Regions from separate parts of the Streptomyces sp. YJ-C3 genome, predicted to be linked through region 1. Evidence: riboswitches for the same ligand, from Rfam matches in the RefSeq annotation. Region 1 holds a riboswitch; the other holds the start of a gene.
The links. A riboswitch is a leader RNA that binds a small molecule or an ion and turns the genes downstream of it on or off. The one in region 1 is predicted to bind cobalamin.
Positions count from the first base shown of each region.

Region 2: linked by a shared signal. The riboswitch ahead of ACVHNB_RS16325 (ABC transporter substrate-binding protein) and the one ahead of ACVHNB_RS06210 (ribonucleoside-diphosphate reductase subunit alpha) in region 1 are both predicted to bind cobalamin.

Region 1 covers NZ_CM132685.1:1,390,473-1,405,166, forward strand. Annotated here, with positions in the region: gene ACVHNB_RS06170 (HD-GYP domain-containing protein) at 1-507, shown strand, start outside; gene ACVHNB_RS06175 (tetratricopeptide repeat protein) at 616-1,596, shown strand; gene def (peptide deformylase) at 1,723-2,382, shown strand; gene ACVHNB_RS06185 (terpene synthase family protein) at 2,685-3,770, shown strand; gene ACVHNB_RS06190 (bifunctional albaflavenone monooxygenase/terpene synthase) at 3,767-5,146, shown strand; gene ACVHNB_RS06195 (GlxA family transcriptional regulator) at 5,195-6,184, opposite strand; gene ACVHNB_RS06200 (hypothetical protein) at 6,279-6,446, shown strand; gene ACVHNB_RS06205 (ribonucleotide-diphosphate reductase subunit beta) at 6,443-7,462, opposite strand; gene ACVHNB_RS06210 (ribonucleoside-diphosphate reductase subunit alpha) at 7,462-9,828, opposite strand; cobalamin riboswitch at 9,950-10,080, opposite strand; gene ACVHNB_RS06215 (hypothetical protein) at 10,166-11,005, shown strand; gene ACVHNB_RS06220 (nucleoside hydrolase) at 11,027-12,007, opposite strand; gene mctP (monocarboxylate uptake permease MctP) at 12,104-13,726, opposite strand; gene ACVHNB_RS06230 (DUF3311 domain-containing protein) at 13,723-13,980, opposite strand; gene ACVHNB_RS06235 (YbdD/YjiX family protein) at 14,097-14,300, opposite strand; gene ACVHNB_RS06240 (carbon starvation CstA family protein) at 14,269-14,694, opposite strand, start outside.
Region 2 covers NZ_CM132685.1:3,706,573-3,721,266, forward strand. Annotated here, with positions in the region: gene ACVHNB_RS16320 (FecCD family ABC transporter permease) at 1-449, opposite strand, end outside; gene ACVHNB_RS16325 (ABC transporter substrate-binding protein) at 446-1,501, opposite strand; cobalamin riboswitch at 1,540-1,740, opposite strand; gene ACVHNB_RS16330 (nucleotidyltransferase domain-containing protein) at 1,868-2,359, shown strand; gene ACVHNB_RS16335 (hypothetical protein) at 2,396-4,546, opposite strand; gene ACVHNB_RS16340 (arginine deiminase) at 4,574-5,836, opposite strand; gene ACVHNB_RS16345 (basic amino acid/polyamine antiporter) at 5,862-7,301, opposite strand; gene ACVHNB_RS16350 (baeRF3 domain-containing protein) at 7,469-8,563, shown strand; gene ACVHNB_RS16355 (hypothetical protein) at 8,617-9,249, shown strand; gene ACVHNB_RS16360 (TOBE domain-containing protein) at 9,288-9,683, shown strand; gene ACVHNB_RS16365 (helix-turn-helix domain-containing protein) at 9,688-11,205, opposite strand; gene ACVHNB_RS16370 (FAD binding domain-containing protein) at 11,427-12,251, shown strand; gene ACVHNB_RS16375 (molybdopterin-dependent oxidoreductase) at 12,248-14,694, shown strand, end outside.

The DNA.
Region 1 (14,694 bases):
CTGGCCCGCGCCACCGAGATCGCCGGTTACACGCCGCACGGGCACGCCCACCGGGTGGCCGCGCTGAGCCGGTCGATAGGCCGTGACCTGGGGCTCTCCGGGCCCGATCTGACCGTTCTGGAGTACGCGGCCCTGATGCACGACATCGGGCAGCTGTCGCTGCTCGACCCGGTCGCCCAGGGCGCCACGGCCGGGCTGCCCGCCGCCCAGCAGCGCCGTATCGCCCTGCTCGGCGGCGCCGTCGTCCGGCAGACCGGAGTGGACGCCCAGGTCGCCGTGGTGGTCGAGCGGCAGGCCGATCCCTACCGGGAACAGCCGCTCACCGCGCGGATTGTGCGGACAGCGAACGCGTACGACGAAATGGCCAGGGAAGAGGGCCCCCAGGGCCCGCTCACGGCCCTGGAACGGCTGCGTCTGGCCACGGGCCGGGACTATCAGCCCGAGGTCGTCGAGGCGCTGGCCAGAGTGGTCGCGCACCCCGGTCTGAGCCTAGGGTCGGCTGGGTAACCCATGGGTAATGAGCGGGCGTCCGACCGTACGTGGTTGGATGCGAAGGAGCCCACAAAAGAGGAGTGTCCAGGGGGCACAGGCCTCGAGTATCGGCAGGCGGGAATCGTGAGGATCTTCGGCAAGGGACGACACCGGCCCTCCGCCTCGTGGCGGCAGGCCACGGACCGCGCGTTCACGCTGATCGGGGACGGCCGGTACGAGGACGCGGGCGCCCTGCTCACCCGCGCCGCGGACCTGGAGCCCTGGCTGTCGGAGTCCTGGTTCAACCTCGCCCTGCTGCACAAGTTCCGGCACGACTGGGAGCAGGCGCGCGCCGCGGGCCTGCGGGCCGTCGCGCTCCTCGACCGGGAGACCGGCGCCCCGGACTGGTGGAACGTGGGGATCGCCGCTACCGCCCTGCAGGACTGGCCGCTGGCCCGGCGGGCCTGGCAGGCGTACGGGCTGAAGGTGCCCGGTGGCGCGACCGCCGCGGGCGAACCGACCGGCATGGACCTGGGCAGCGCCGCCGTGCGGCTGTCGCCCGAGGGCGAGGCCGAGGTGGTGTGGGGGCGGCGGCTCGACCCCGCCCGCATCGAGGTGCTGTCCATTCCGCTGCCCTCGTCCGGGCGGCGCTGGGGCGAGGTCGTGCTGCACGACGGGGTGCCCCACGGGGAGCGGACCACCGCGACCGGGCACTCGTACCCGGTGTTCGACGAGATCGAGCTGTGGGCGCCCTCGCCGGTGCCGACCTGGGTGGTGCTCCTGGAGGCCGCCACCGAGTCCGACCGGGACGCCCTGGAGCGGCTCGCGGCCGATGCCGGGTTCGCCGCCGAGGACTGGTCGTCGTCGGTGCGGCTGCTGTGCCGGATGTGCTCGGAGTCGCGGATGCCGTCCGACGAGGGCGACGGTGAGCACCTCGATCCGCACGACCACAGCGAGCCGGGGCATCCCGGGCCGCTGGGGCACCGGACCGACGGGCAGCTGTGGGTGCCGGAGCGGGAGTGCGGGGTGGCGGCGCCGGCTTCTCTGGTGCGGGGACTGCTGGACGGCTGGGTCGCGGACTCGCCGGACTCGCGGGACTGGCGGGATCTTGAAGAGGTCTGTTAGCCGCCGCGGCCGGGTGCGGGGTTCTGCGTCGCCCGCGCCGTTCCCCGCGCCCCTGACGGGCCGGTCCTGAGCTCCCCGTACTCTGGTAAAGACATCCCCCGTTCCCTAGGAAGGCTTACGTCCGTCATGGCGCAGCAGGACACCGATCAGCAGCACGTTGCGGGCGCGGGCGTGCTCCCCGTGGACGACGAGGGCTTCGTCATCGACACCGAGGACTGCGAGGCGCGGGAGGCGGCGTACCGGGAGCGCGGGACGTCGCGGCCGATCACCGTCGTCGGGAACCCCGTCCTGCACAAGGAGTGCAAGGACGTGACGGAGTTCGACGACGAGCTGGCCGCGCTGGTCGACGACATGTTCGCCAGCCAGCGCACCGCCGAGGGCGTGGGCCTCGCCGCCAACCAGATCGGTGTCGACCGCAAGGTCTTCGTCTACGACTGCCCGGACGACGAGGGCGTGCGTCACACCGGCGTCGTCGTCAACCCGGTCCTGCGGGAGCTGCCCGCCGACCAGCGCCGGCTCGACGACTCCAACGAGGGCTGCCTGTCCGTGCCGACGGCGTACGCCGAACTCGCCCGTCCCGACTACGCGGTGGTCACCGGGCAGGACGAGAAGGGCAACCCGATCACGGTGCGCGGCACCGGGTACTTCGCGCGCTGCCTGCAGCACGAGACGGACCACCTGTACGGGTACCTGTACATCGACCGCCTGTCGAAGCGGGAGCGGAAGAACGCCCTGAAGCAGATGGACGAGGGCACGCCCCGCTACCCCGTGGTCCCCAACGACTGAGCCCAGCGGGGCAGTTGCGCGCCGAGCGGCGCCTGGTACGGATGTTTCCGGCCAGGCGCCGCTCTTGTGCATGCCCGCACCCTTGCTTGTACGGCCGCGTGTGCGAACAGGACCGGCCGCATGTGACCCATATTCGGTCATGTAAGGGGACGATTCCGGCGGTGGGGGGTAGTGAGGGGAGCAAATCCGTTCCCAGAACGGTCAGTTGTAGTGCTGAATAGAAAGCGCGGGGATACGCAACGGCGCGCGCCCGGCACTGCGGGAGGGGCGTACGCCATCAGGCAGCAGAGAGGGGTTTGTTCGTGCCTGCTTATCCACAGACAGCGGTCCCACCGGCGCTGGCGCTTCCGGTGATCGAGGACGCGTTTCCTCGCAATCTGCACCCGTATTGGCCGAAGCTCCAGGAGAAGACCCGCTCCTGGCTGCTCGAAAAGCGCCTCATGCCTGCCGACAAGGTGGAGAAATATGCCGATGGTCTGTGCTACACGGACTTGATGGCGGGCTATTACATGGGTGCCCCCAACGAGGTGCTGGCCGCGATTTGCGACTACAGCGCGTGGTTCTTCGTCTGGGACGACCGGCACGACCGTGACGTGATCCACGGGCGGACGACGAGCTGGCGGCGGCTCGCCGTCCAGTTGCACGCGGCCACGGAGGCACCACAGCTTCACCTGCGTCACAAGGATCCGCTGGTCGCGGCCTTCGCGGAGAGCGTCGACCGGCTCTACGGCTCGCTGAGCCGGACGTGGAGCGCCCGGTTCGCCCGCCACTTCCACGTGGTGATCGACGCGTACGACCAGGAGTTCCACAACCGGATGACGGGCACCGTTCCGTCCGTCGACGAGTACATTTCCCTGCGCAGGAATACGTTCGCGCACTGGATATGGCTCGACCTGCTGGAGCCGACCGCACAGTACGAACTCCCCGCGTGGGTGCGGAAGAATGCTGCTTTCACCCGTGCGGCACTCGCCTGCCAGGATTTCGCCGCCTGGTACAACGACCTGTGCTCATTGCCCAAGGAGCTCGCGGGCGACGAATTGCACAACCTCGGGATAAGCCTCATCAAGCACGAAGGGCTTTCCCTCCAGGAAGCAATCGTGGAAGTACGCCGAAGGGTTCAGGGAACCATCGAGGAATTCCTTGCCGCGGAGGTGGAGGTGGAGCAGCTCGCGGTCGCCACGGAAAATATCGGACCGCACGGCAGGGAACTCGCGACGGCCATCAGGTCGTGCGTGGGAAATATGCGGAACTGGTTCAGTTCCGTGTACTGGTTCCATCACGAATCCGGCCGCTACGCGGTCGACAGCTGGGACGACCGGTCCACGCCGCCCTACGTCACCGACGACGAGCCGACCGAACAGACCAACCAGGTAGGTGAGTGCGCATGACGGTCGAATCGACCCTGGCAGCGGCACCCGGTACGGACCCGGGGCAGCCGCCGCCCGCCCCCGGCGGCGCGCCGCTGATGGGCCACGCCTGGAACCTGCTGCGCGACCCGCTCGGCTTCCTGACCCGGCTGCGCGACGGCGGCGACGTCGTGCGGCTGAAGCTCGGCCCGAAGACGGCCTACGCGGTGTGCGACCCGGAGCTGGTCGCCACGCTGCTCAAGAGCCCGGACTTCCTGGTCGGGGGGCCGCTGTGGGAGACGATGGGCGTCCTGCTCGGCAAGGGCGTGGCGACCAGCAACGGGCCGCTGCACCGACGCCAGCGCCGGGCGATCCAGCCCGCGTTCCGGATGGACAAGATCCATGAGCACGCGACCGTGATGGAGGAGGAGGCGCGGGCGATGGCCGCGCGGTGGAGCGACGGGCAGACCGTCGACATCGCGGCCGAGGTGTTCCGCACGGCGACCCGGATCGTGGCCCGTTCCGTGCTCCAGGTCGAGTCCATCGACGAGCGGGCCGACCGGCTGAGCGCGGCGCTGCACACCGTCTTCGAGGGCCTGTACCGGAGGATGATCCTTTCCTTCGGCCCGCTGTACCGACTGCCACTTCCGGCCAATCGGCGATTCGAGAGCGCGCTGGCCGATTTGCATCGGCTGGTCGACGAGATCATCGCCGAGCGAAGGGCTTCGGGAAGCAATCCGGGCGATCTGCTCGCCGCATTGCTCGAGGACCGCGACGAGAATGGTGAAACCGTCAACGAACAGGAGGTGCACGACCAAGTCGTGTCCCTCGTCGTGGCCGGTGCCGAGAATGTCGCGAAGACCCTGACGTGGGTGTTCCAGCTTCTCGCCGAACACCCCGAGCAGGAAAAGCGGTTGCACGACGAGGTCAAATCCGTGACCGGTGGCAGGCCGGTCGCTTTCGGCGACCTCAAGGAACTCGCATATATGCGGAATCTGATCACCGAGTCCATGCGGATACGGCCCGCTGTCTGGATATTGACGCGGCTCGCCGCCGTCGACACGACACTCGGCGGGTATCGCATTCCGGCCGGTTCCGACATCGTCTACAGTCCGCTGGCCATGCAGCGCGACCCGCGCGCGTTCGCCGACCATCTGGCGTTCGACCCGGACCGCTGGCTGCCCGAACGCGCCGCGGACGTCACGCCGGCGGCGCACGCGCCGTTCAGCGTCGGCAACCGCAAGTGCCCCGGTGATCACTTCAGCATGGCCGAACTGTCCCTGGTCCTGGGCGCGGTGGTGTCCAAGTGGAGACTGGTTCCGACCGACAGGACGGACAGCACCGCCCGGATCGGCATCACGCTGCAGCCGCGCAGCGCGCTGCTGCGGGTCGAGGCGCGGGCCGCCTCGACGCCGTAGGGGCGCCGGGGCGCCGGTGAGGAGTCAGGCGCCGACGTCACCGGTGCCTCACGCGGACCGACGGCCCTCGGACAGGTGGCTGACCGACCGCACCCGGAACGTCCTCCGGAAGGCGTTGGGCGTCGTGCCCAGCGCCTTCATGAACTGGTGGCGCATCGCCGCCGCGTTGCCGAACCCGGCGCGGAAGGCGATCGCGTCCACCGTCTCGTCCGTGCTCTCCAGCAACTGCTGGGCGAACAGCACCCGTTGGCGCAGCAGCCAGCGGTACGGCGTCGTGCCCGTCTCCTGCTGGAAGCGGCGCGCGAAGGTGCGCGGTGACATGTGCGCCCGCGCCGCCAGCTCCTCGACGGTCACCGGCGCGTCCAGATGCCGCTCCATCCATGCCAGGACCTCGCCGACGGTGTCGCAGCGCGTCGCGGGCAACGGCCGCTCCACGTACTGGGCCTGGCCCCCGTCGCGGTGCGGCGGCACGACCATGCGGCGCGCTATCGCGTTGGCCACCTCGGAGCCGTGCTCGGTGCGCACGATGTGCAGGCAGGCATCGATGCCCGCGGCCGTCCCGGCGGAGGTGATGACCGGGCCCTCGTCGACGTACAGGACATCGGGGTCGACCCGGGTGCGCGGATACATGACGGAGAGCTCGCGCGCGTACCGCCAGTGGACCGCGCAGCGGCGGCCGTCAAGGAGTCCGGCCTCGCCGAGCACGAAGACCCCCGCGCAGAGGCTGAGCACGCGCGCGCCCCGGTCGACCGCCCGCCGCAGCGCGTCGAGCAGCTCGGGCGGGTACTGGTCGAACCGCCGCCCCGCCGAGGGGATCGCGATGAGGTCGGCCTCCTCCAGGCGCTCCAGGCCGTGCGGGGTCGAGACCGTCATACCGGGCACGTGCGTGGTGAGCGAGGGACCCTCCACGGAGGCGACCGCGAAGTCGTACACCGGAAGCCCGGCGTCGCTGCGGTCGAGGCCGAACACCTCGCAGACGACGCCGAGTTCGAAGGGATGCACACCGTCGAGCAGCACTGCGGCCACGTTCTTCAGCATGCCCGCCAGTGTGCCGCAGAGTTGGCAGTAAATCGAGGGTCAGTGACAGTCCTGCCACTGCCGGGCGGGGTCCGGCGGCGGGAGAGTGGAGGACATGAACACAGCGATGAACTACCTCACCGTCCTCTTCGTCTTCCTCCTCCTCGCCGCCCCGTCCCTGTACGGGATCGCCCACGACCGCCGCATCGACCGGCAGCTCCGGCAGGCGCGACGGGACGCCGAACAGGCCTCCCGCCGCGCCGAGTTCACCCGGGCCGCCTAGAACTCCTCGTCGAAACCGACCGAGCCCTCGACCGCGACCTGGTACGCCGAGGGCCGCCGCTCGAAGAAGTTGGTCAGCTCCTGGACACCCTGCAGCTCCATGAAGGAGAAGGGGTTCTCGGAGCCGTAGACGGGCGCGAAGCCGAGGCGCTGCAGGCGCTGGTCGGCGACGCACTCCAGGTACTGCCGCATCGACTCGGTGTTCATGCCCGGCAGCCCGTCCCCGCACAGATCGCGCCCGAACTGCAGCTCGGCGTCGACCGCCTCCCGCAGCATGTCGGTGACCTGCTGCTCCAGCGCGTCGTCGAACAGGTCCGGCTCCTCCTTGCGGACCGTGTCGACCACGTCGAAGGCGAAGCTCATGTGCATCGTCTCGTCGCGGAACACCCAGTTGGTGCCGGTCGCCAGGCCGTGCAGCAGGCCGCGCGAGCGGAACCAGTAGACGTAGGCGAAGGCGCCGTAGAAGAAGAGCCCCTCGATGCACGCCGCGAAGCAGATCAGGTTGAGGAGGAAGCGGCGCCGGTCCGCCTTGGTCTCCAGGCGGTCCAGCTTCTCGACCGAGTCCATCCACTTGAAGCAGAACTCGGCCTTCTCGCGGATGGACGGGATGTTCTCCACCGCCGCGAACGCCGCCGCCCGGTCGTCCGGATCGGGCAGATAGGTGTCGAGCAGCGTCAGATAGAACTGGACGTGCACGGCCTCCTCGAACAGCTGACGGCTCAGGTACAGCCGCGCCTCGGGGGAGTTGATGTGCTTGTAGAGCGTCAGGACCAGGTTGTTCGCCACGATCGAGTCGCCCGTCGCGAAGAACGCGACCAGCCGGCCGATCATGTGCTGCTCACCCGGGCTGAGCTTCGCGAGGTCGGCGACGTCCGAGTGGAGGTCGACCTCCTCGACGGTCCAGGTGTTCTTGATGGCGTCCCGGTAGCGCTCGTAGAAGTCCGGGTAGCGCATGGGACGCAGGGTCAGTTCGAAGCCCGGGTCGAGCAGGTTCTTCTCGGCAGTGGTGTCGGACATTACTGGCAGGCCTCGCAGGACTCGGGGTTTTCCAGGGAGCAGGCGACCGCGTCCGCCTCGACGACGGGCGTGGCGGTCTGCGCGGGGACGCTGGAGCGGCCCGCCGCGCGGGCGATGCGCGTCGCGGGGCGCGAGCGCAGGTAGTACGTCGTCTTCAGGCCCGACTTCCAGGCGTACGCGTACATGGAGGAGAGCTTGCCGATGGTCGGCGTCTCCATGAACAGGTTCAGGGACTGGGCCTGGTCGAGGTACGGGGTGCGCGCCGCCGCCATGTCGATGAGGCCGCGCTGCGGGATCTCCCACGCCGTGCGGTACAGCGCCCGCACCTCCTCGGGCACCCACGTGAAGCCCTGCACCGAGCCGTTGGACTCGCGCAGCGCCTCGCGGGTCTGCGCGTCCCACACGCCGAGCCGCTTCAGCTCGTCCACCAGGTACGAGTTGACCTGGAGGAACTCGCCGGACAGCGTCTCGCGCTTGAACAGGTTGGAGACCTGCGGCTCGATGCACTCGTAGACACCCGCGATGGACGCGATGGTGGCCGTCGGGGCGATCGCGAGCAGCAGCGAGTTGCGCATGCCGACCGCGGCGATACGTTCCCGCAGCGCGGCCCAGCGCTCCGGCCAGGTGAACTCGACGCCGTAGTGGTCGGGGTGCAGGACACCGCGCGCGGTCCGGGTCTTCTGCCAGGCGGGCAGCGGCCCGTTGCGCTCGGCGAGGTCGGCGGACGCCTCGTACGCGGCGAGCATGATGCGCTCGGCGATCCGCGTGGACAGCGCCCTGGCCTCGGGCGAGTCGAAGGGCAGCTTCAGCTTGAAGAAGACGTCCTGCAGGCCCATCGCGCCCAGACCCACCGGACGCCAGCGGGAGTTGGAGCGGCCCGCCTGCTCGGTCGGGTAGAAGTTGATGTCGACGACCCGGTCGAGGAACGTGACGGCCGTGCGGACGGTCTCGTCGAGCCGCTCCCAGTCGATGTCCCCGGTCGCCGTGTCCACGAAGGAACCCAGGTTCACGGAGCCGAGGTTGCAGACGGCCGTCTCCCCGTCGTCCGTCACCTCCAGGATCTCGGTGCACAGGTTCGAGGAGTGGACCGTGTGGCCGGGCTCCGCGGTCTGGTTGGCGGTCCGGTTGGCGGCGTCCTTGAAGGTCAGCCAGCCGTTGCCGGTCTGCGCGAGCGTGCGCATCATGCGGCCGTACAGGTCCCGTGCGGGGATGGTCTTCTGGGCCTTCCCCTCGGCCTCGGCCTTCCGGTACGCGGCGTCGAACTCCGCGCCCCACAGGTCGACCAGCTCGGGCACGTCGGCCGGCGAGAACAGCGACCAGGTGCCGCCCTCGTTGACCCGGCGCATGAACTCGTCGGGGATCCAGTGCGCGAGGTTCAGGTTGTGGGTGCGGCGCGCGTCCTCACCGGTGTTGTCGCGCAGCTCCAGGAACTCCTCGATGTCGGAGTGCCACGTCTCCAGGTAGACGGCGGCGGCGCCCTTGCGGCGCCCGCCCTGGTTCACGGCGGCGACCGACGCGTCCAGCGTCTTCAGGAACGGCACGATGCCGTTGGAGTGCCCGTTCGTGCCGCGGATCAGCGAACCCCGGCTGCGGATGCGGGAGTACGAGAGGCCGATGCCGCCCGCGTGCTTCGACAGCCGGGCCACCTGGTGGTAGCGGTCGTAGATCGAGTCCAGCTCGTCCAGCGGGGAGTCCAGCAGGTAACAGCTCGACATCTGCGGGTGCCGGGTGCCGGAGTTGAAGAGGGTGGGGGAGGAGGGCAGGTAGTCGAGGCGGCTCATCAGGCCGTACAGCGCGGCGACCTCGTCGACGGCGCGGGCGCTGTCGTCCTCGGCGAGACCGGCGGCGACGCGGAGCATGAAGTGCTGCGGGGTCTCGACGACCTGGCGGGTGATCGGGTGGCGCAGCAGGTAGCGGCTGTGCAGGGTGCGCAGGCCGAAGTAGCCGAAGCGGTCGTCCCCGGCCGGGTCGATCAGCGCGTTCAGCCGGGCGGCGTGGATCCGCACGAACTCGGCGGTGCGGTCGGCGACGAGCCCCTCGCGGTGGCCGACCGCGACCGACTCGGTGAACGAGGTCACGCCCTGCGAGGCGGCCTCGGCGGCGATGGAGAGCGTCAGGAGCCGGGCGGCCAGCCGGGAGTAGACGGGGTCCTCGGAGATGAGCCCGGCCGCTGCCTCGGTGGCGAGTCCGCGCAGCTCGGCCTCGTCGGCGCGGGCACTGCGGCCGCGCAGCGCGGCGGCTGCGACCCGGCCGGGGTCGGCGTCGGGGAGGTCGGCGGTCAGCTCGGTCAGGGTGCGCAGCAGCGCGGTCCCCGGAGCGTCGTCCGGTGCGGCTGAGACCGGTTCGGCGGGCGGCGCGATGGTCACGTGGAGGCTCTCCCTCGCTCGGCTCGGGGCCTGCGGGGAGGGAGTGGCTCGGGCGCACGGAGGCGCCGTCGTCACCGGCCCATTCCGCGAGGCCCGGACGTCGTCGACGCCCGGGCCGGACGGCTCGGGCGTGCTGTCGACAGGTCATCGGACTCACGCGGGCGCTTATGTGCGCTTACGTTCACCGTTGCGGGACAGTTCCGGATTTGCACCGGATTCCCCTGCGGCGACAGCGAGAGTGAGCATACATCTTGTGTCAGGCTTTCGCGGCAGGCCCACATCTTGTGTCGGATAGGGTGACGGCGATCTACGGGCGGGCGATCTTGGGGAGGGCTCGATGCGCGCGTGGCAGGGGACGGCCGTGGTGCCGCTGGTGACGGTGCTTCTGGCGGGGTGCGGCGGGGGAGCGGCGGACCGGGCCGCGGCCGGGCCGTCGTCGTCCGCCCCTTCGAAGACGTCCGCGAGTCCGAAGACGTCCGCGAGCCCGACGGCGCCGAGCCCCGAGGTGGTCCGGCCCACCGGCCCCGCGACCGCCCCGGGCCGGGACGCCGTCGCCGCGCCCCGGCAGGTCTTCACCGCCGAGCAGTTGAAGAAGGCGCTGCTGCCCGACGCCGCGTTCGGTACGGGGCTGGAGCGCGGGGAGACCCAGGCGGGCCCGTACGAGAGCACCCACGACCAGCGCAGCGGCCGCTGGTCGTACTGCCTGGACGCGGCCGGCGAGAAGGACCCGGCCTGGCTGGGCCCGGCGGCGTACCGGGGCGCCATGGCGCTGGCCCGCACCCAGTGGGTGGACCGTGCGACCCGGCCGCCGGAGGGGCACCTCGTGGCGACGCAGATGATCGTGTCGCTGCCCGTCGCCGAGGCCCGCGACCATCAGCGCGTCGAGCAGGACATCCTGCGGCACTGCCGGGAGTTCGCCTCCGACATGGAGGCGGGCTCGGCGACCGAGCGGTACGGGACCGTGCCGCTCAAGGGCCTGGGCGACGAGGCGTTCCTGGAGGTCCAGGACGTGATGTACGAGGGCGGGACGACCACCCGGTACCGCGCCCATGTGCGGGTCGGCGGAGTGCTCGTGCTCCTCCTCGGCGAGGAGGGCGCGGGCCGCGACGAGACCGTCCGCTGGGCCGCCCACCTCGCGCGCGAGGTGGGCGGGACGCTGTACGGCGCCGGCGCGTGAGCACCGGCCCCGGCGCCGGTGCTACCCGGCCGCGGGCCGCTTCAGGAGCGTGTTCACGAAGTCCTCGGTGAAGTTGCGCGGGCCCGTGCCCAGGGCGACCCGGCCGCGGTGCTCGGTGCGGGCGGCCACCAGGGGCGACTCCGAGTAGTACGCGCGCGGGTAGTCGGAGTCGTAGGGGACGAACACTGTCTTGCCGCGGGTGAGTTCGCTCGCGCACTCCACGACGACCGTGCCCTCGGCGGCGGTCACGAACGACTCGTCGGCGCACACCCCGACGGCCAGCGGGTCGTGCAGGGGGCTGCCCCCGGTCTCCTCGTACGCGCCGAGGTAGAAGCGCATCAGGCGCGCGGTCAGCTCCATGCCCTCGCCCGCCTCCTCCAGAGTCTTGAGCTCGTCGGGCCCGAACCGCCAGCCGTGCGTCGCGTCGAGCCCGACCATCGTGTACGGGATGCCCGACGACACGACCAGGTCCGCCGCGTCCGGGTCCGTCCACGCGTTGAACTCGGCGACCGGCGTGATGTTCCCGGGCACCTCGGCCGCCCCGCCCATGAAGACCAGCCGCTTCACGCGCCGGGCGAAGTCCGGGTCCTCGCTCAGGGCGAGCGCCACATTGGTGAGCGGGCCCGTCGCGCACACCGTCAGCTCCCCCTCGTACGCGCGCGAGAGCCTCAGCAGGGCCTGCGCGGAGGACTCGGGGTGCTCCGGCGCGGTCGAGTCCGGCAGCTGCTCCGTACCGAGTCCCGCGGAGCCGTGGAACTCGCCGGCGGCCGCGTACGGCAGGCGGGTCAGCGGGCGGCCGGCGCCCCGGTGCACCGTCACGTCGCCGTCGATGCCGAACGCCCGGGCGAGGGCCCGGCCGTTGCGGAAGGTCTGCCCGGCGGGCACGTTGCCGCCGACGGTCGTGTAGGCCTTGAGGTCCCACAGCCCCGTGCCGAGCAGGTACTGCAGTGCGACGGCGTCGTCGATTCCGGGATCGCTGTCGAGCACGATGGGGGCGGCCATGGTTCCTCCGGGGCAGATGGTGCGTTGTATCGATCACCGTAATGCGACGGGCCCCTCCGTGAAGGAGGGGCCCGTCGTCGGCGGGGGAGGCGATTCCTAGTGGCCGGAGGCCCCGACGGTGGGCAGGTCGACCTGCACGCCCTTGTCGCCGGCGTCCGCGGTGTAGTCCTCGGGGGACGTCTCGTCGACGCCCTCCGGGGCCTTCACGGCCTTCAGGACGAAGGTGAGGACCACGGTCACGATCACGTTCAGCACGAACGCGGTCAGACCGATGTAGCCGATCTCCCCGATGCCCGGGATCTCCTTCGAGGAGCCGCCGAAGTGCTTCTGCGTCGGCGAGGCCACCCCGTACGCGGCGAGGGTGCCGTAGACCATGCCGACCGCCCAGCCGGCGAGCAGCGCCCACCGGTGGAACCAGCGGGTGAACAGGCCGCCCACCAGCGCGGGCATGGTCTGCAGGATCCAGATGCCGCCGAGGAGCTGGAAGTTGATGGCGACGGTCTTGTCCATGGTCAGGACGAAGGCCAGCGCGCCGACCTTCACCAGCAGCGACACCAGCTTGGAGACCTTGGTCTCCTGCTGGGGCGTCGCGTCCGGCTTGAGGAAGTCCTTGTAGATGTTGCGGGTGAAGAGGTTCGCGGCGGCGATGGACATGATGGCCGCCGGGACCAGCGCGCCGATGCCGATGGCGGCGAAGGCCACACCCGCGAACCAGTCCGGGAACATGTCCTCGAACAGCTGCGGAATCGCCAACTGCCCGTTCTGCACCTTGATCCCGGCCGCGATCGCCATGAACCCGAGCAACGCGAGCAGGCCCAGCATGAGCGAGTACAGCGGCAGGATCGTGGTGTTGCGCCGGATGACCTCGCGGCTCTTGGACGACAGGGTCGCCGTGATCGAGTGCGGGTACATGAACAGCGCGAGGGCCGAGCCGAGCGCGAGCGTCGCGTACGTCCAGGTGCCCTGCGAGCCGGGCGCGAGCGCCCCGACGGGCTTCTCGGTCGCGGGGTTGATCGCCTCGAACTTCTTGCCCGCGGCGGCGAAGATGTCGTCGAACCCGCCCAGCTTGATCGGGATGTAGATGATGGCGACCGCGATCACGATGTAGATCAGCGTGTCCTTGACGAACGCGATCAGCGCGGGGGCCCGCAGACCCGACGAGTACGTGTACGCGGCCAGCACGCCGAAGGCGATGAGCAGCGGCAGGTCCTTGATGAACCAGTTGGTGTTCTCGCCGCCGCCGACGCCCATCACGTCCAGGACGGCCTGGATGCCGACCAGTTGGAGCGCGATGTACGGCATGGTGGCGAGGATGCCGGTGATCGCGACGGCCAGCGAGAGGCCCTTGGAACCGAACCGGCCGCGCACGAAGTCCGACGTGGTCACGTACCCGTGCTTGTGCGAGACCGACCACAGGCGGGGCAGGAAAGTGAAGATCAGGGGGTAGACGAGGATCGTGTACGGCACCGCGAAGAAGCCGGACGCGCCCGCCGCGTAGATCGCCGCGGGGACGGCCACGAAGGTGTACGCCGTGTAGAGGTCGCCGCCCAGCAGGAACCAGGTGATCCAGGTGCCGAACGACCGGCCGCCCAGGCCCCATTCGTCGAGCGAGTCGTTCTCGGACCGGCGCCAGCGCGCGGCCAGGAAGCCCATGACCGTGACGGCCAGGAAGAAGATGATGAAGACGGTGAGCGCGACACCGTTGACGCCGTCGTTCATCCCTGGCTCCCGGTGGCCTTGCGGGCGCGCTGGTCACGCTGCCACAGCTTGTACGCGGTCATCGTGAGCGCCGTCGAGATGAGCACCCAGAGCATCTGGTACCAGTAGAAGAACGGGATGCCGATGAAGGTCGGGTCGATCTTGGCGTAGGAGCTGACCCAGAGCATCGCCACGAACGGCGCGGCCAGGCACAGCGCGATGACTACGCGCACCGGTGTCACCACCGGTCTCCTCACTTCAGGCGCATCGGACATGTCGCGGCTCCGTCCCCTCGCTGGTCGCACTTATCTCGTGCTTAACGTGCGGGAAATCTAGGCGAGAGTCTTGATCTATGGAACCCCTGTCCGGATAACGGACGAGCTCTTTACCCTCAACAGCAGCGGAACCCGCGCCCCGGGTCCTTTTCCTGGCGGTCCGTCCGCATGCGCTCGAACTCGCGCCGCGAGGCCACGGAGGCACCCGGGTGCGCGGAGCGCGCGTGCGCGACATAGCGCTCGTACGCCGATTCGTCCGTCAACTCACGTACGTACCAGCGCACATGTCTAACCACCCGAAGCAGCACCGATGCCGGCATCGCGCGCCTCCTTCATCTCCGCCTTCTCCTGCCGGCTGGGGACGAGCCCGGCCGGTGCGATCAGCGTGGACTCGACGTACGGTGCCTCGCTGAGTTTCGACGATTCCGGATCCCGTACGTGCCTCAGGCACACCCGTGCCGCGTCCACGATCACCACGACGACGAGCACGGCGAGCGCGGCCGAAAGGACGCCGTCCACCGTGGAGTTGGTGACGACGGTGTGCATGTCGTCCATGGTCCGGGCGGGCGGCAGGACCTTCCCCGCGTCGATGGCGTCCTGGTAGTCCGAGCGCTGCTGGAAGAACCCGACGCGCGGATCGCCGGAGAAGACCTTCTGCCAGCTCGCGGTCAGGGTGACGGTGGCGTCCCAGGCGAGCGGGATCCCGGTGATCCA
Region 2 (14,694 bases), 2.3 Mb from region 1:
GTCGTCCCGCCCAGGGTGTGACTGAGCAGCAGCACCAGCGCGAACGAGCACAGCGCCCCGAGGAACGCGCCGCCGGACACCGAGAGCGCGCCGCCGCCGAGGCCCAGCACCACGACGAGGACCGCCCCGGTCGACGCGCCCGACGAGACACCGAGCACGAACGGGTCGGCGAGCGGATTGCGCAGCAGCGCCTGGAGCGTGGTGCCGCACACCGCGAGCCCGGCCCCGCACACCGCGGCGAGCAGCGTGCGCGGCAGCCGCAGGTTCCACACGATGCCGTCCCGGATCGGGGACAGCTCGGAGGTGCCCCAGCCGATCCGGGCGCCGACCGCCGACCACACGTCGCCGACGCCGATGTGCGCGGGTCCGATGGTGATGGCCACGGCGACGGACGCGCACAGCACGGCGAGTGCCGCGGCCCCGTACAGGGCGGGCCGGACCGTGCTCACTTGCCGAGGCCGAAGCCGCGCAGCGCGGCGGCCACCTTCTCCACACCGTCGACGGTACGGATCGTCGGATTCAGGTCCTGCCCCTTCAGCAGCACGTACCGCTTCTCGCGGACGGCGGTCATCTCCTTGGTCACCGGGTCGGACTCCAGGAACCGGATCTTCTGCGCGGCGGACTCCGCGGACTGCGAACGGCGGGTCAGATCGCCGATGACGAGGACGTCGGGGTCGCGGTCCGCGACGGTCTCCCAGTTGATCTGCGGCCACTCCTCGTGCGTGTCGTCGAAGACGTTGCGCACACCGAGCTCCTCGGTGACGATGCCGGGCGCGCCGCAACAGCCGGCCATGTAGGGCGAGTCGGAGTTCGCGAACCAGTACAGGACGCTCACACCCTTGGCGTCCACGCCCGAAGCCGCCTTCTTCACACGGGACTTGAGCTGCGCGACGAGCTTGTCGCCGCGCTCCTCCACGTCGAAGATCCGGGCCAGGTCGCGTATCTCGCCGTAGACGGTGTCCATGGTCAGGGCACGGGTGCGTACGCCGTCGCCGTCACCGCTGTTGTCCTTGCCGGCGCAGTCCGTGGGTGACAGGTAGGTGGGCACGCCGAGCTTCTCGAACTGCTCGCGGGGCGCCACGCCGCCCTTGCCGAGGGTGTACGTGAACGAGGCTGCGGCGAAGTCCGGTTCGGTGTCCAGGACCTTCTCGAAGGACGGGTAGCGGTCGGCGAGCCGCGGGACCTTCGCGTTCGCCTTCTCCAGGCCCTTCAGGACGGGATCGGTCCACGTCGCGGTCCCCACCATCCGGTCGGCGAGACCGAGCGAGAGCATGATCTCCGCCGAACCCTGGTCCAGGGCGACGGCGCGGCGCGGGGCGTGCGCGACCCGGACCTTCGTACCGCAGTTGTCGAGGGTGACGCCCCCGCCGGCCCGGTCCGCGGTGTCGGCGGAGCCTGCCCCGCCGCAGGCCGTGAGCAACAAGGCGCCCGCCAACAGCGGTGCGAGACGGCGGACTTGACGTGCGAACGGCACGGAACTTCCTCTGCGTCCAGGGCCCATACGCGGAGCCGGTCTGTGGTCCACCCCCGGCCGGTCCTCGACCCCGGGGGCCGCCAGCAGGTCTTCGGACTCGGGATCGTCCGGCCGGAGCGCCTTCCCGGACCGGTGGACCGGCCCAGTGGCAGTGGCTCCGCCCGTCACCCTCACCGCTGCGCGTCAGTTCCGGACTTCCACCGGATTCCCTGACCCGTGCACGTACGAGAACGCACAAAGGTACGACTGGCCATCGGAAGGTATCACGGGCCTGACCAGGCACTCCCGGGCGGGCCGGGCCTCCCGGTACGTCCCGGAGGCCATGGCATGGTGCTGCTCCGGGAACATCTGGGTCGCCGCCCACGCCGTCCGGCCCCTACCCTGCGTCGGATGATGACAGCTGACGACGTGCGGGCCGTGCTCGCCCTGCTGCGCCGGGCCGGGGCGGACGTGTGGGTCGGGGGCGGCTGGGGCATCGACGCCCTGGTCGGCGAGCAGACCCGGGAGCACCGTGATCTGGACCTGATGCACCGGCAGGAACAGGAGCCGGTCGTGCTCGCCGCCCTGGCCGACGCGGGATTCACCGAGTCCCTGGACCAGCGCCCCGTCCGGTTCGTCGTCACGGATCCGGACGGACGCGTACTCGATCTGCATCCCCTGGTCTTCGCCGACGACGGTTCCGCCCGGCAGGCCTCCTTCGCCGCGGAGCGGCCGTTCGTCTATCCGGCGGAGTGCTTCGTCACCGGCACGGTCGCGGGGGAGCGGGTGCCGTGCCTCTCCGCCGCCCAGCAGGTGTCCTTCCACCAGGGCTACGAGCCCACGGACCGCGACCGGCACGACATGGCCCTGCTCCGCACGGTCTTCGGGATCGCCACGCACTTCTGACCGTCAGTCACGGCGTGAGCATCGAGCGACTGCTCCTCAGCGCTCGGCGTTCAACGCGGCGACCGCGCCCGCCGGGTCGCCGATCGTGGCGTAGTCCACGGCGACGAACGTGACCGGTCTGCCGCGCTCCCGCTCGCACCGGTGGACCCGGTCCAGGACGAAGCGGCGGGTGTTCACCGTGCCCGCGTCGAGCCGGCTGCCGCCGTCGATGGTGATGAAGTGGTTCAGCAGGAACAGCCGCTTGTCGTCGCCGCCGCGGTGCGGCGCGCAGCTCATCTCGTCCGGCGCGCGGAACGCGAACGGGGTCTCCATGCCGTACCGGTAGAAATTGCGGTACCAGGGCGCCGGGCCGTCCGCCCGCTCGGCGAAGACGACCAGGCGGCGACCGCTGTCGATCATGTCGCCGAGCGTCGGCCAGGGCTTCGCCGGGTCGGGGTCGGGCGTGTGCACGAGAGTGTCCAACCCGGCCTCGTGCACGGCCTGTCGGGTGTCCCGGCCGGTGATCGCGTCCTGCACGATGAGGGTGATCACCTCGGTCGGGTGCGCGCGCATCCAGTCACCGATCTCGCGCAGCGTCGGCACCAGGGCGAGCGCCCCCGCCCGGCACACGGAATGGCACAGCCACAGCCCCTCGCGCGGAGGGTTGAACGTGTTGATCGCCTGGGTGATGAGCGCCTGCTGCGCGGCCGTGAAGTCGGAGTCGCGCAGGCGCCCGGCGATCTCGTCGGGCTGCTCCCACCGGTAGGTGTCGATCTGCAGGGCGCGGACGCCGTCGTTCAACTGGGCGGTGATCCCCGGGTCCTGGAGAGGGCCGATGAAGCGGTCGACCGTCGTCGACATGGCGTTGTGCGAGGTGAGGTACGCGACCTCGTCGTAGCGGCGGTCGCACAGCGCGGAGCTGCCCTGGCACGGACGCGGTGCGGCCGGCCGGGCGACGAGCGGCACCACGGTCATCCCGGCCAGCGCCACAGCGGCGCCGCCGAGCCCGAGGGTGACGAGGCGCCGGGAGTCCAGGGCCCGCACCCGCCGTACCCGGTCCACCAGGACCAGCAGCGCTCCGGCGGCCACGGGGACGAGCGCGGCCCACAGGGCGGTGCGGGCGATGTGGTCGAGGGCGCCGTGCTGCACGTCGTCGACGAGCCGGATCAGACTCGGCGGCCACGACGCGGGCGGGTCGACGACGCGGCCGTCGGTGACCAGCCGGGTCACACCGACGGCGGCCGCCGTCAGCAGCCCGCCGGCGAGGAGCGACCACCCGAGGCGCCGCAGCCGGGAGCCCGGCCGGGGAGGGCCGATGAACCAGAGCGCGGCCAGGGAGAGCACGAGCAGCACCGCGGCGACGATCTCCACGAGCCCGAGTCCCGCGGCGGTGTAGGGGCGGATGTCGTGGAGGACCTGGAGGTCGTTGCCGGAGGCGGCGAGGACCGCGCCGAGGTCCCAGGTGCCGCCGTCGACGGCCCGCTGGAACTGCCGCACCGCCTCGCGGGCCCGGTCCGAGAACACCGCGGGCGCCACGGCCGCGAGCGCCGTGGCCACGTCCCCGTCGGCCAGCGCGGTCTCGACCTGCGGGCGCAGCGCGTCACGCTCCCGCTCCGGCAGCGCCCGCAGCAGCGTCTCGGCGGCCCGGTCGGCCTGCGTCGTGGTGAGCGGGAGCGTCGGCAGCCCCTCCGGTGCCCGGCCCGCCGCCAGATCGCCCACGGCGTCCGAGAGGTCCGCCGTGAACCGGTCGAAGTCGGGTTCCGTGCTGCGCTGCAGCCCGGCCACGAGATCGCCGAAGTAGGTCTGCGCCAGATGGTCGACATTGGCGAGCACCGGCCGCAGGTCGACGGTCAGGTCGAGGGTGGCGCGCTCGCCGTTCAGATAGCCGACCACCGCGTCGATCTGCTGCTGTGCCAGGGCACGGACCGTCTCCGGCGGCAGCACCAGTTTGATGTTGGACGTCACCTGGGCTTCCGGGACGTTCAGCCCCGCCAGCAGGTCCCTGGTGACCGGGGAGACCGCGGGGTCCACCAGCACCTCGTTGTAGAGCCGGTCGTACGCGCGCTGCTCGTCGAGCACGGACGCGTGGAACGCCGGGTCGAGGACCGTGGCGCGCACCGTCGCCGTCGTGATCACGCACAGGGTGGCCAGCGCGGCCACCACGAAGGCCACCACCCGCACCGGTCCGTGGAGCGCGGTCCGTTCCATGGCGTGACCTCACCGGCTGCGCGGCGGTCAGAAGTCCACGGGGTCGCGCACGATGGGGCAGGTCATGCAGTGCCCGCCACCACGGCCGCGGCCGAGTTCGGCGCCGACGATGGTGACGACCTCGACACCGGCCTTGCGCAGCAGGGTGTTGGTCTGGGTGTTGCGGTCGTAGGTGACGACGACACCGGGTTCGAGGGCGACCGCGTTGTTGCCGCTGTCCCACTGCTGGCGCTCGGACGCGTACACGTCCCCGCCGGTCTCGATCACCTGGAGCCCGGGGAGGCCGAGCGCCTTGGCGACGACGTCGACGAACGGGGTCGAGCCCTCGTCGACGATGTCGAGGCCGGGAGCCTTGTCGCTGGGACGCAGCGAGAACGTGTGCACCGAGTCCATGATCCGCGGGTAGAGCGTGACGATGTCCCGGTCGGCGAACGTGAAGACGGTGTCCAGATGCATCGCCGAGCGCAGCTTCGGCATCCCGGCGACGACGACGTGCTCGGCCGCGCCCTTCTCGAACAGGGCGGCCGCGACCTGGGTGATGGCCTGCCGCGAGGTGCGCTCGCTCATGCCCATCAGGACCACTCCGTTGCCGACCGGCATGATGTCGCCGCCCTCGAACGTGGCCTGCCCCCAGCCCAGTTCGGGATCGCCCCACCACACGGTCGACCCGACGAAGTCCGGGTGGAAGAGGTAGATCGCCTTCATCAGCAGCGTCTCGTCGTGCCGTGCGGGCCAGTACAGCGGGTTGAGCGTGAGGCCGCCGTACAGCCAGCAGGTGGTGTCGCGGGTGTAGAGCGTGTTGGGCAGCGGCGGCATCAAGTACTCGCGCACACCGGTCGACTCGCGGGCCATCGCCACGTACGCGGAGCGGTAGTCGTCGGGCAGGTCGGTGGTGGCGAGACCGCCGATGAGGTACTCGGCGAGCTGCCGCGGCTCCAGTGACTCCAGGAAGGCGCGGGTGTCGTCGATCAGCCCCACCCCGACCTGATTGGCGACGATCTTGCGGTCGAGGAGCCAGGACCTCGCCTCGGGGATCGCCATGGTCCGCGCGAGCAGATCGTGCAGCTCGACCACGTCGACACCGCGCCGGCGCAGCTTGTTGACGAAGTCGGCGTGGTCGCGCTGGGCGTTCTCCACCCACATGACGTCGTCGAAGAGCAGGTCGTCGGAGTTGGTCGGGGTGAGCCTGCGGTGCGCGAGCCCCGGCGCGCAGACCAGGACCTTGCGCAGCGTGCCCACCTCGGAGTGGACGCCGTACGCGGCGGAAGCGGGGGTGTCGTGGTCAGTCACGGTGTGCCTTCCGGGGTTGACGGTCTCACAGGCTGATCCAGCCGGCCGCCAGGGCGACGATGCCGAGCACGGCGCCGACGACGGAGACGATCAGGATGAGCAGCTCGCGCGGGGAGAACAGGCGCCTGCCCTGCTCCCTGCGGGCCATGACGAACAGGATCGTGGCCGGGGCGTAGAAGACGAACGAGACCAGGACGAACTTCAGCCCGGCCGCGTAGAGCATGAACGCGGTGTAGAGCGTGGCGACGGCCGCGATGGTCAGCTCGCGCGTCGAGGAGCGCCCGCCCTCCGTACGGCGGTCGGGCCGCGTCCCGATCTTCACGGCGAAGGCGGCCGCCAGCAGGTACGGAATCAGGGACAGCGCGCTGGTGAGATCGAGCGCGAAGTTGAAGGCGTCGTCCGAGAACGCGGTGATCACCAGGACGACCTGGGTGAGCACGGTCGTCATGAGGAGCGCCGGCAGCGGGACGTCCGCCGAGGTCGCGCGCCGCAGGAACCGCGGCATGTCGTCGTCCTTGGCCGCCACGAACAGCACCTCGGCGGCCATCAGCGTCCAGGCGAGATAGGCGCCGAGGACGGAGACGATCAGACCGACGCTGATGAACACCTTGCCCCAGGTGCCGACGGCCTCCTCGAGGACGCCCGCCATGGACGGCTGGCGCAGTTCGGCGATCTCGCCCATCGGCAGGATCCCGTACGACACGATGACGACGGAGGCGAAGACGGCGAAGACGCTGAGGAAACCGAGGATCGTGGCCCGGCCGACGTCCGAGCGCTTCTTGGCGTGCCGGGAGTAGACGCTCGCGCCCTCGACACCGAGGAAGACGAACACGGTGGCCAGCATCGTGCCGCGCACCTGGCTGAACAGCGAACCGGCGTAGTCGGCGCCGCCGAAGTTGTCGGCGAACACCGACGGCTTGAAGTACACCAGGGCCAGTACGACGAAGACGAGGATCGGCACGATCTTGGCCACGGTCACGACCTTGTTGATCGCCGCGGCCTCCTTCACCCCGCGCCGGATCATCAGGAAGAACGCCCACAGGCCGGCCGAGGAGAGCACCACGGCGAGCGCCGTGTCGCCGTCGCCCAGAGCGGGCCAGATCGCGCCCACGGTGGACATGATCAGCACCCAGTACGTCACATTGCCGACGCAGGCGCTGGCCCAGTAGCCGAACGCCGAGAAGAAGCCCAGGTACTCGCCGAACCCTGCCTTCGCGTACGCGTAGACGCCCGCGTCCAGGTCGGGCCGGCGCACGGCCAGGGACTGGAAGACGAAGGCGAGCATCAGCATGCCGGTGCCGGCGATCGCCCAGGCGATGAGGGCGCCCGCCACCCCGGTCTCCTCGGCGAAGCGCCGGGGGAGGGAGAACACCCCGGCGCCGACCATGGAGCCGATGACCATCGTGGTCAGGGTGAAGAGAGTCAGCTTCGCGGCGGGAGCGCTCTTCTCGACGGCCTGCTCCATGTCGGCCCCTCCGGGCGGTACGGGTGTGCGTGCGGGTGTGAACGGGATGCCGGTGCACCAGTTTCAACCTGTTTGATGGGGTGCCGCACCTTTTACTCGTATCCGGATGGCTGGATGAGCCGATCTGTGCGCAGCATGGATGGATCGCGACAGAAGGGCCTTCAGGCATGCATTCCTCGTTGAACCCGGCGATTCTCGGGCAGCTGCGCGCACCGCGGCCCTATCCCGCCGTGTCCCTGGCGATGCCGACCCACCGGACGAAGCCCGACAACGCCCAGGACCCCGTCCGCCTCGGCAACCTCGTCGACGAAGCCGTACGGCAGCTCGCCGCGGACCCGGCCGTGACCAGGGAACGCCGCGACGACGTGGTCGCGCAGCTGAGGAAGGCGGTCGAGGAGGTGGACCTCGCCCACGCCAGGAAGGGGCTCGTCGTCTTCGCCGCGCCCGGGGAGCACCAGGCGTGGGTCGTCGACCGGTCCGTGCCCGAACGGGTCGTGGTCGCGGACACCTTCCTCACCCGCAACCTCGTCGCCGCCGACGCGGCGCAGCGCGCCTACTGGGTGCTGGCCGTGGCCGCCGACCGGATGACCCTCTGGGACGGGCAGGGCGACCGCGTCACCGAGGACACCGGCCACGGCTTCCCGCTGAGCCGCAGCCTGGAGGACCCCGACGCCGAGCGCAAGGAGCGCGTCGGCGACCTGCCGAGCACCTTCCGCGACGAGCAGACCCGGCAGTTCTTCCGCGACGCCGACGCCGCACTGGGCAACCGGCTGGGCGACGAGCCCCGGCCCCTCTACGTCACCGGGGAGCCGGCCGCCCTGTCCCTGCTCAACGAGATCGGGACCGCCGCGCACGGCGCGGTCCAGGTCCCGTTCGGCGGGCTGGCCGGGGCCGCCGCGGACACGGTCGCGCGGGCCGTGGCCCCGGCCCGTGCCGACGACGCCGAACGCGTGGTCGCCGAGGCGCTCGCGGAGCTGGACCGGGCACGCGGCGGCAACACCTACGCGGCCGGCGTGGACGAGGTCTGGCAGAAGGCCTCGGACGGCCGGATCCACCGGCTCGTCGTGGAGGAGAACTACCGCATCACCGTGCGGGCCGGGGAGGGCCATCTCGAACCGGCCGCCGCCGACGACCTGGACGCGGTCCACGACATCGTCGACGAGATCGTCGAGTCCGCCCTGGAGACCGGCGCGGAGGTCGTCTTCGTCCCCGACGGCACGCTGGCGGACGCCGGACACGTGGCCGCCGTCCTGCGCTTCTGACCGACCGCCCTACAGGCGCGAGGAAGCGTCAGTGCTCAGAAAGGAACCCGCTCATGAAGACAGCCCGGGCGTCCGGACGGACCCGCCGCCGTCGCGCGCCGATCGCCGTGGCCGTGTGCGCGGCCGCCGGCATGCTGACCCTCGCGGCATGCGGCTCCGACAGCGACAACGACGGCGGAGCGAGCGCCAGCCCCCGGCCGACCGCACCGAACGCGTCGGACTTCTCCGGTGAGGCTCCGTCGGCGCTGGCCTCCAGCGCCGCGTCGAAGAAGGCGGAGGTCAAGGAGTCGGCCTCCAGGGCGGCCGAGTCGGCGTCCCAGCGGGCCCACGACTTCGAGGCGTCGGTCTCCGCCGACGTGGAGCGCAACCGGCAGGAGTTCCAGAAGGAGCTGGACGCCGTCGACGGGCAAGGCAACGCGATGAAGGACGTCTCCCTCACCGGCAAGCCGCTCGCCGAGACGGACAACGTGCGCGCGCTCGTCGTCAACATCACCAACAGGACCGACGAGACCGCGTCGTTCGCGGTGCAGGTCGACTTCAGCGACTCCGACGGCAAGGTCGTGGAGTCCAAGGTCGTCGGCGCGAAGGACCTGAAGGCGGGCGACCGCGCCCAGCCGCTGGCCATCAGCTCGAAGCCGCCGGAGCCGCACCTCACCGCGAAGATCGCGAAGGCCCAGCGGTACTGACGGAACGGGGCGCCGGCACGGTCGCTATCTTGTGATCCATGCAGTCCTACACAATCGGCCAGGCGGCACGGCTGCTCGGCGTCAGCCCCGACACGGCGCGGCGCTGGGCCGACGCGGGCCGGGTCGTCACGCATCGCGACGAGGGCGGACGGCGCCTCATCGAGGGCAAGGACCTCGCCGCGTTCTCCGTGGAGCTGGCCAAGGGCACCGGCGGCGACGAGGACGTCTCGTACACCTCGGTGCGCAACGCGTTCCCCGGGATCGTCACCGCCGTCAAGCTCGGTGACGTCGCCGCCCAGGTCGAGATCCAGGCCGGACCGCACCGGCTGGTGTCGCTGCTGACCCGCGAGGCCGTGGAGGAACTCGGCCTGGAGGTCGGCATGGAGGCCACCGCCCGGGTGAAGTCGACGAACGTGCACATCGACCGCGCCTGACCGCTCAGATGCCGGCCGAGCGGTCGTGGCACAGCAGGGCCGCCCACAGATCGAGCCGGTCGGCGAGCCGGGACAGATCGCGCCCGGTGAAGAGCTCGATGCGCTGGACGCGGTAGTGAACGGTGTTGACGTGCAGGTGCAGGGCCTGCGCGGTCCGCGCCCACGACCCGTCGCAGGCGAGGAAGGTCCGCAGGGTCTCCAGAAGCGGGGTCGCGGAGGCGTTCTCGGCGTCGAGGAGCGGGGCGAGCACCGTGCCGCTGAACGCGCCGCGGACCGTCGCCGGGATCCCGGCGAGCAGCGTGTCGAGTGTGGTGAGAGCGGTCGCGTCGGTCAGCAGCGAGGAGCCGGGGGCGGTGCCGCGGGCCGCGTCCAGGGCGAACCGGGCCTCGGCCAGCGCAGGTCCGAGGCCCGCGGCCGACGCGGCGGGTGATCCGGTACCGCCGTGCAGCGCCACCCCCGGATCGCAGGCGGCGACGCGCTGCCACACCTCGTCGGCCGGCCCCGCCGGACCGGCGGTGACGGAGAACGCCGTGCCGTCCGGCAGTACACCGACCGCCGCGGGCCCCGTCGCCACCAGAGCCGTCACCTCCGCCAGCGCGCCCTCGGCGGGCCACGCGCCCTCGCCGCTCGTGCCGGCGACGACCACGCGGTACGGGCCACGGGCGGGCAGCCCGCAGTCGCGCAGCGCCGCTTCCAGCGCGCTCGCGGAGGCAGTCTCCCGGCAGAGCAGCGCGCCCAGTCCGTCGGCGGCCCGGACCCCGGTCGAGCGGTCCCGGATCCCCGACTCCTGGCAGCGGCCCAGGATCGCGGCGACCTCCTGCAACAGACGGGGCGGTACGGCGTCCCGGTCGGGCAGGTACAGATGCCTTCGCTCGTACGGGGAGGCGAGGTCCGCCTCGACGGGCAGCGCCGCGCCGTCGCTGTCATGGACCAGCGCCGCCGCCTGCACCGCGGCCAACGGCCGTGCGTGCGCGGTGGCGGCGACCGTGCGCCCGGCCGGGGTCAGCACGTAGGCCTCGGTCGCCCGGCCGAGATGCGCGAACGCGGCCTCGACGATCTCCTGCGGTCCCGCGCCCCGGGCGAGGAGCCGGCTCAGGCGGATCCGCGCGTTCTCCGGCAGGGCGTGATGACGGCTCAACTCGCCCCACTGCTGCAGATAGACGGTGTCCGTCACGGACCGGAACATGACGTGCGCCGGGACCGCCGCCACCGGCAGCGCATGCCGCGCGCACGCCTCGACCAGCACCTCGGGAACCGCGCCGTGCGTCTCCTCGCCCGCCAGCAGCGCGGCGGCCCCGGCGCCGCGCAGTGCGGAGACGAACCGCTCCGCGCGCCCCGGACCGCCCCGCGGCGTCCACCACACCAGTCCGCTGAGCACCACCTCGCCCGGGCGCACGAACCGGGCCGGATTCTCCAGGTCCGTCACGGTCACCCCGCTGATCTCCCGCTCCAGCAGCGCGTCCGCGGCCCACAGCAGGCGCAGGCCCAGGGTCTCGTCCTTCAGGAGATGTTCGACGTGCATGGTGCTCCGGGTTCTCGTACGGACCGGATCCGGCCGCTCCGCGTGCCGCTCTCCGACATATCTCATTCACCAGGCAAATGAGCTTCTTGGCATAGTAAATGCCAGGTGAAGGGAGTGGAATACCCCTTGGTTGATCCTCCAGCCGAGGCCCCGGAAAACTCGGAGTTTCCGTGCTGTGAACCAGTCGTCCGCGGCCGGATCCCGTTGCTTCACTGACCGGCATGGACCTGAACACCGTGGTGGAGATACGGGATGCCCGGGATCCCGCGCCCTGGCAGCCGGGCGACGCGTGGCTCGGCGGCGGCACCTTCCTGTTCTCCGAACCCCAGCCGCGCCTGCGGCGCCTGGTCGACCTCAGCCGCACCGGCTGGACCCCCGTGCGGCGCCACCCGGACGGCTCCGTGGAGATCGCCGCCACCTGCACCATCGCCCGACTGTCCCGCTACGCCGCGGCGTTGACGGACGCAGCGGCGCCCCTGTTCGAGCAGTGCTGCCGGGCCTTCCTGGCCTCGTTCAAGATCTGGAACATGGCCACGGTCGGCGGCAACCTCTGCAACGCCCTCCCGGCCGGCCCGATGATCTCGCTCACCGCCGCGCTCGACGGGGAGTGCCTGCTGCTCGCCCAGGACGGCGTACGCCGCCGGGTGCGCGTCGCCGACTTCGTCACGGGAGCCGGCCGCAAGGTCCTCGCCGAGGGGGAGTTGCTGCGGTCGGTGACCCTGCCGGCCCGCGCCCTCGCCTGCCGCACGGCGTTCCGGCAGGCGTCGCTGTACGGCCTCGGCCGCTCCGGGGCGCTGGTCATCGGGGCGCTCGACCCGCACGACGGATCGCTGGCCATCACCGTCACCGCCGCGACCGTGCGGCCGATCCGGCTGTGGTTCCCGCTGCCGCCGAGTGCCGACCGGCTGCGCGCGGACCTCGACACGGCGATCCGCGACGACGAGTGGGTCGACGACATCCACGGACTGCCCGCCTGGCGACGGCATATGACACTCCGGTACGCGGAGGAGATCCGCCGCGAGCTCGAAGGGACCCCCGCACCATGAGGACCGACATCAACGGCCGCCCCTTCGAGGACGAGCCGCGTCCCGGCCAGTGCCTGCGCACCTACCTGCGCGAACGCGGCTGGTTCGGGGTGAAGAAAGGCTGCGACGCGGGGGACTGCGGCGCCTGCACCGTGCACGTCGACGGCGAACCCGTGCACAGCTGCCTGTACCCGGCCTTCCGCGCCGACGGCCGAGCCGTCACCACCGTCGAGGGGCTGGCCGCACCGGACGGCGAACTCCACCCCGTGCAGCGGAAGTTCCTCGACGCCCAGGGATTCCAGTGCGGGTTCTGCACGGCCGGGTTCATGATGACGACGGCGGCCCTCTCCGACGACCAACTCGACGATCTCCCCAAAGCGTTCAAGGGAAATCTGTGCCGCTGCACCGGCTACCGCGCCATCGAGGACGCCGTACGCGGCCGGTGCCACGTCGAGGCCCCCGCCCCCGGCGAGTCCGTCGGCCGCAACCTGCCCGCCCCCGCAGGCCCCCAGGTCGTCACCGGCACCGCCCGCTACACCTTCGACCTCGACGTGCCCGGACTGCTGCACATGAAGCTGCTGCGCTCCCCGCACGCCCACGCCCGCATCACCGCGGTCGACACCGCCGCCGCCCTGCGCGTCCCCGGCGTCCACGCCGTCTTCACCCACCAGGACGCCCCCGAGCGGCACTACTCCACCGCCCGCCACGAACACCCCGAGGAGGACCCCGACGACACCCGCCTCCTCGACGACACCGTCCGCTACATCGGGCAGCGCGTCGCCGCGGTCGTCGCCGACAGCGAGGCCGCCGCGGAAGAGGGTTGCCGCCGCGTCGAGATCACGTACGAAGTGCTGCCCGCCGTCCTCGACCCGGAGGACGCCATGCGGCCGGGCGCACCCGTCGTACACGACAAGGACGCGGCCACCGCGCGCATCGCCCGCCCTCGCGCCAACGTCGTCGGCGAGACGCACGGCGAGACCGGCGACGTGGAGCGCGGCTTCGCCGAGGCCGACGTCGTGTACGAGGACACGTACCGCACCCAGCGCGTCCAGCACGCCAGCCTGGAGACGCACGGCGCCCTCGCCTGGCTCGACGAGGACGACCGGCTCGTCGTGCGCTCCAGCACCCAGACCCCCTTCCTCACCCGGCGGGCCCTGTGCGCGCTGTTCGACCTGCCGCAGGACAAGGTCCGCGTCGTCGCGGGCCGGGTCGGCGGCGGCTTCGGCGGCAAGCAGGAGATGCTCGTCGAGGACATCGTCGCCCTCGCCGTGCTGCGGCTGCGCCGCCCGGTGAAACTGGAGTACACCCGCGCCGAGCAGTTCTACGGAGCGACCACCCGGCACCCCTTCACCATCGGCGTGAAACTCGGCGCCCGGCGCGACGGCACCCTCACCGCGCTCCAGCTCCGCGTCGTCTCCGACACGGGCGCCTACGGCAACCACGGCCCGGCCGTGATGTTCCACAGCGTCGGCGAGTCCACCGCCGTCTACCGGGCCCCGCACAAGAAGGTCGACGCGTACGCGGTCTACACGCACACCGTTCCGGCCGGCGCCTTCCGCGGCTACGGCCTCGGGCAGGTGATGTTCGCGCTGGAGTCCGCGCTCGACGAACTCGCCCGGCAACTCGGCCTGGATCCGCTGGAGTTCAAGGCCCGCAACATCATCGGCCCGGGCGAGGCCATGGTCACTCCCGGCGGCGAGGAGGAGGATCTCCACATCGCCAGCTACGGCCTCGACCAGTGCGTGGACATCGTGCGCCGCGCGCAGGCCGAACTCGCGGGCGAGAGCGCCCCGGAGGGCTGGCTCGTCGGCGAGGGCACGGCCCTCGCGATGATCGCCACCGGCCCGCCCGGCGGCCACTTCGCGGACGCCCGCGCCGCCCTCGCCTGCGACGGGACGTACGAACTCGCCTTCGGGACAGCCGAGTTCGGCAACGGCACGACCACCGTCCACCGGCAGATCGCCGCGGGCGAACTCGCCACCACCGTCGACCGCATCGCGGTGCGCCAGTCCGACACCGACGTCGTCCGCCACGACACCGGAGCCTTCGCCTCCACCGGTGTCGTGGTCGCGGGCAAGGCCACCCTGCGCGCCGCACGCGCTCTGGCCGACCAGATCCTCGACGTCGCGGCCGCCCAACTACGCGTCCCGCGCGCCGACTGCCGTCTGGGAGAGGAGGCCGTCCTGCACCCCGGCGGACGCCTCCCGCTGAAGGAGCTGTACGCCGCCGCGCAGGCCGTCGGCGTGACCTTCACGGCCGAGGGGCACTTCGGCGGCACCCCGCGCTCGGTCGCCTTCAACGCGCAGTGGTTCCGGATCGCCGTGGACCCCGGCACCGGCGAGATCCGCATCCTGCGCAGCGTGCACGCGGCCGACGCCGGACAGGTCATGAACCCCATGCAGTGCCGGGGCCAGGTCGAGGGCGGCGTCGCGCAGGCGCTCGGCGCCACCCTCTTCGAGCACGT